One region of the Leptotrichia wadei genome, then DNA from elsewhere that is predicted to be linked to it. Evidence: riboswitches for the same ligand, from Rfam matches in the RefSeq annotation. Region 1 holds a riboswitch; the other holds the start of a gene.

What was found. Region 1 has a riboswitch for thiamine pyrophosphate ahead of thiD (bifunctional hydroxymethylpyrimidine kinase/phosphomethylpyrimidine kinase). Riboswitches for the same ligand answer to the same signal wherever they lie in the genome.
Region 2: it holds a riboswitch for thiamine pyrophosphate, as region 1 does, so the genes downstream of both, FVE73_RS05805 (thiamine-binding protein) here and thiD (bifunctional hydroxymethylpyrimidine kinase/phosphomethylpyrimidine kinase) in region 1, are expected to answer to the same signal.

The regions. Positions count from the first base shown of each region.
Region 1 is NZ_AP019829.2:1,530,022-1,532,427, forward strand. It holds gene FVE73_RS07160 (DUF4037 domain-containing protein) at 1-282, opposite strand, end outside; gene FVE73_RS07165 (tetratricopeptide repeat protein) at 304-1,134, opposite strand; TPP riboswitch at 1,331-1,436, shown strand; gene thiD (bifunctional hydroxymethylpyrimidine kinase/phosphomethylpyrimidine kinase) at 1,493-2,326, shown strand; gene thiE (thiamine phosphate synthase) at 2,343-2,406, shown strand, end outside.
Region 2 is NZ_AP019829.2:1,247,990-1,250,395, forward strand. It holds gene FVE73_RS05800 (ABC transporter permease) at 1-694, opposite strand, end outside; gene FVE73_RS05805 (thiamine-binding protein) at 666-977, opposite strand; TPP riboswitch at 1,151-1,241, opposite strand; gene FVE73_RS05810 (hypothetical protein) at 1,261-1,803, opposite strand.

The sequences.
Region 1 (2,406 bases):
CCTAAATCCCAAGAATTCTTTAGGTAGTTCATTAAGACTTTTTTGCAAATTCAGCCCATATTTCTCATAATCTTCTGAAGTTAGCCAAATACAGCAAGATGGTCCAAAATCATGATCCTGCGAAATCTCATCATCAAATCCAAAACATTCAGAACCTTCTCCAGCAAGTCCAGCCGCCATTTTTTCAAAAACTTCTGGAAACTCACTTTTTATAACTGGCAGATAAATTTCTTCAAAATATTTTTTTGAAAGTTCCAGTCCTTTTATTTTATTTGAATCCATTTTTTCTCCTTCTAAAAAAATCTAAACCATTTTTTCTTTTACAATTTCAATATTTTCCAAAATATTTTTATAATTATTACTTTCCTTTCCAAATGTTTTTTCACAGATTTCGGCACTTTCCTCGAATAATTCCAATGCTTTTTCGTATTCATTCTCTTCAAAATAAAAAGTTGCCATATTATTCAAAACTGCCGCATATAAATTGTGAGATTTTCCAACTTCCTTTTCAATTAATTTTAATGATTTTTGTAAATATTCTTCAGCTTTTTCGATATTTTTTACTTTTAAATAAGGCTGTACTAAATTACTTAGCGTAATTGCATACTGAATAGGATTTTCTCCAACTTTTTCCAGTACTTTCAGACTTTTTTCCTGCAGCTCAATCGCTTCTTCAAATCGCCCAAGTTCTTGATAAAATAAAGCCAAATTGTTACATACACTTGCATAGACATAATCATTTTGAAGATTATTAGCTTCATAAATTTTCATCGTATTAAGATAAATATCTTCTGTTTTATCGTATTTTTTCATAAATCTGTAAACTTCCGCCAAGTTTAGGCTGCAAGTCGCATATGGAATACTGTCTTTCCCATACTTTTTCTCAATAAATCCTTGTGCTTTCAGCAAAGCATCTTTGGCTGTATCAAACTCCCCGACATATTTAAGTGTTCCCCCGACTTCATTCAAAATTTTAATATTCTCGTCACTTTCATCCCCAAAAACATTTTCCGTAAGTTCTGCTAATTCCTTTAAAACTTTAACTTCCTCCACAACATTTCCCTGCTGCATAAGTTCTTTTCTCAAATTTGTCAATTCATTTATTCTAATTTTCTTTTCAAATTCGTTTAACATTTTAGATTTCTTCCTTTCACTAATTCTTTTTTATTTGAATATATTTCATTTTTAAATTTATTATTTAATAAAATTTTACCATACAAAATTATATTCTGCAACAATATAAAAAATAATTTTTTGAATCTATTGTATAAAAATTAAATATATGCTATTATATTAAGTGTGAATAAAATATAATAAAATTAAATAATAAAACTAGTTACAAGGGAGTCAATAAATTGACTGAGAAAAGGATGTGAGCCTTGACCTTTTGACCTGATTTGGATAATGCCAACGTAGGAAGTAAGAAAGTTTATTTTAGATTACAAAGTATATACAAATTAGGTATATACTTTTTTTGTATTTGGAGGAAAATATGAAAAATGTATTGTCAATAGCAGGTTCAGATTGCAGTGCAGGAGCGGGAATACAAGCTGACTTGAAAACTTTTGTTGCAAATGAAGTTTATGGAATGACGGTTATTACAAGTTTAACTGCACAGAACCCGCAGAAAGTAAAGATGATAGAAAATGTCTCAATAGAGATGTTAAAAAGTCAGATAGAAGCAATATTAGATACTATAAAAGTTTCTGCCATAAAAATTGGAATGATAAATACTAAAGAAAACGGGGAAATAATATATGAATCTTTATTGAAATATAAAGCAGAAAATATAGTTCTTGATCCTGTGATGATTGCGACAAGCGGAAATTCTTTAATAAAAGATGAAACAAAAGACTTTTTAGTAAATAAATTATTTAAACTGGCGGATATAATTACACCTAATTTAGATGAAACAAAAGAAATAGTAAAAATAATTTTAAAAAATGAAAATATTGAGGACATAAATAGCATAGAAAAAATGAAAACTTATGGAAAGATAATTGCAGATTTTACTAAAAAATGGATTCTTGTTAAAGGGGGACATCTTTCAAATAGTGCAGTGGATATTCTTATAAATAAAGAAAAAGTATATGTTTTAAAAGGAGAAAAAATTTCTAGCAACAATACTCATGGGACTGGTTGCAGTTTATCTTCAGCTATTGCTTCTAATTTAGCTAAGGGCTATTCTATGCTGGACTCAGTTAAGAAAGCTAAGAATTTTGTCTTATGTTCAATAAGAAATTCAGTAAATTTTGGAGAAATAGCTGGAACAATAAATCAAATGGGAGAAATATACAAAAATATTGATATAGAAAAACTTTATTAATTATTAAGGGGAATATATGGATTTAAAAGACTGTAAAATTTATTTAGTTACTGATGAAAAAGCTTGTAATGGAAAAGATT
Region 2 (2,406 bases), 280 kb from region 1:
TTATCCCGGAAATCAAAAAAATCACAGCAAACATCTTGTCAAAAGAATATGATTTTCTAACTCTTGTCATATAAACTCCAAGCCCGTCATATCCGCCCAGCCATTCAGCCACAACTGCCCCAATTATCGAATATGAAACTGAAATTCTAAGACCTGCAAAAAAATATCCAAGCGAACTCGGCAGCTTCAAGTGAATAAAATTCTGAAATGATGTCGCCCCCATTGTTTTCAGCAAATTTAACATATCTCTGTCAACCGAGCGAAATCCATCCAGCAGCCCAATCGTAATCGGAAAGAATGAAGTCAGTAAAATAAGCATAATTTTAGGCAATATTCCATATCCCATCCAGAGCACTAAAAGCGGTGCAATAGCAACTGTCGGTATCGTCTGCGTTATAACCAGAACAGGATAAATCATTTTATAGGCATATTCAAACCTATCCATAATAACCGCCACAACAAATCCCAGAATTATTCCCAATCCAAGTCCTAAAAATGCCTCAACAAGAGTAACTTCTGTATGCTTCATAAGCAACGGGAAATCTGAAACAAACGCTTTTACAACTTCAAATGGCGATGGCAGCATAAATTTTGGAATAATATTCACCATTGACAAAATTTGCCAAATCATCAGTAATACAGCAATAATAATACTTGATGCAATTTTATCTGTTATATTTTGAAATTTTTTCATCAATCTTTAAAATATCTCCTTTCGGTTTATAATTTATTTTTACATACGACATTACACCCTCAGCCCCTGCCTTCACAGCCACAACTTGACATTCCTTAACAATTTCCATAAGCTCGTCAAAATCCCCTTCTATCGTCGTCTCAAATGGAGCAACATTTATTTTCAGCCCTTTACTTTTAATAAATTCAATAACTTCATCAACAACCCTTACAACTTCATCACTTCCCACAACATTAGGTAGCACTTGAATTGCAACACTTGCATTGATTTCTTTTTTTTCCATAATTTATCATCCCTTTCTTTAACTTTATATTTTATAATAAATTTTCATTTAATAATTTTTAGTTAAAATTTTTTCAAACAAAAAATCCCCTTATCACAAGGAGATTCTATATTTCTATAAATTTTCTAAAATAATTTAAAGAGATATGCAAAATAACTTTAAAATTATTTCTTAGTTTTATATAAAATACTCCCTCCGACAGTATTACCTGTATCAGGTTATATGGGTTTAATTCTCAGCAAAATTGCTCCCCAGTATTCTTTCATTTTTCATTTTTCTACTGTTATTCTGTTTTCACATCTGCAAGATCTGAATATAATTCTTTTAGAATAATTTTTGTTTTGTCATCAATATTTACTAAATACCATTTATTTTTATCTTCAAATACCAAAGTTTTTTGATTTAATTCTAACTTTTGACCTTGAGCCAAAATTATACTTTTTGCAGGTATAATAGCATAATTTCTTCCAGCACTTGTCTGTCCTGTCTTTACATTTTCCAAATCATATTCATATTTTTCAAATTTCATATTTTGTGTAACATCTTTTAATAGCTGTAATGTCATTTCTTTTGCCTTTTGCGAGGTTGTAGAAAGATGTTTAGCTTCCCATTCCCAAAGTTTTTCAGGTACATTTTCCATACTTGAGCTTGCATCTCCTGCCATCGCATCCTTTGAAATTTTGTCAACTTTTTTAGAAATTTCAGGCTTCATTTTACTCCACCATTCTTGTGCCAATTCATTTTGTGCCTGCTCTACATTCTTACAAATTTTTTCATCTCGCTTTTCTTTACATTTTAAAACTGTTTCTTTATAGCAATTTATCATTTTTTTTCAAATTTTCTATGCTATATTTATTTCCACAAGATGTAAAAATCATTGTTGAAACTGAAATTAGAAGTAATAATTTTATTTTTTTCATTTTTCCTCCAAAAAGTTTATTATTAATAATTATACCCTATTTTTTCATATTTTCAAAATTTATTTTTTCATTAAATTATTTTCCAAAAACTTCAATTGTAGAAAAAATAGTTAATTTTAAATATTCTTAATTTTTTATAAAGATAGATTGTATAATAAAATACAACAAATTTAAAATAAAACAGAAGTAACTGCTTCCTGAAGTGTATTAAAATTATGGGCTATCTCTTTTAATTTCTTCTTAAGGCTAAGCCCATACTTTTTCTATTGGATTTAAATTCAGTAAATATGGCGGAAGGAATAAAGGATATGACTATAAACTGGAAGAGCTTACAGATGAGCTTATAATTAGAAACAAAGGAATGTATGAAGTTATCAAACTGGAAAAAGGAAAGCTTTTTTGAAGGAAAAAATAACAAGATAGAAGCAATAAAAAGGTTGTCTTATAGGATAAAAAAATTCGATAACCTGAAAAAGCTTATTCAGCTTAGAATCTCTTAAGGGTATCGA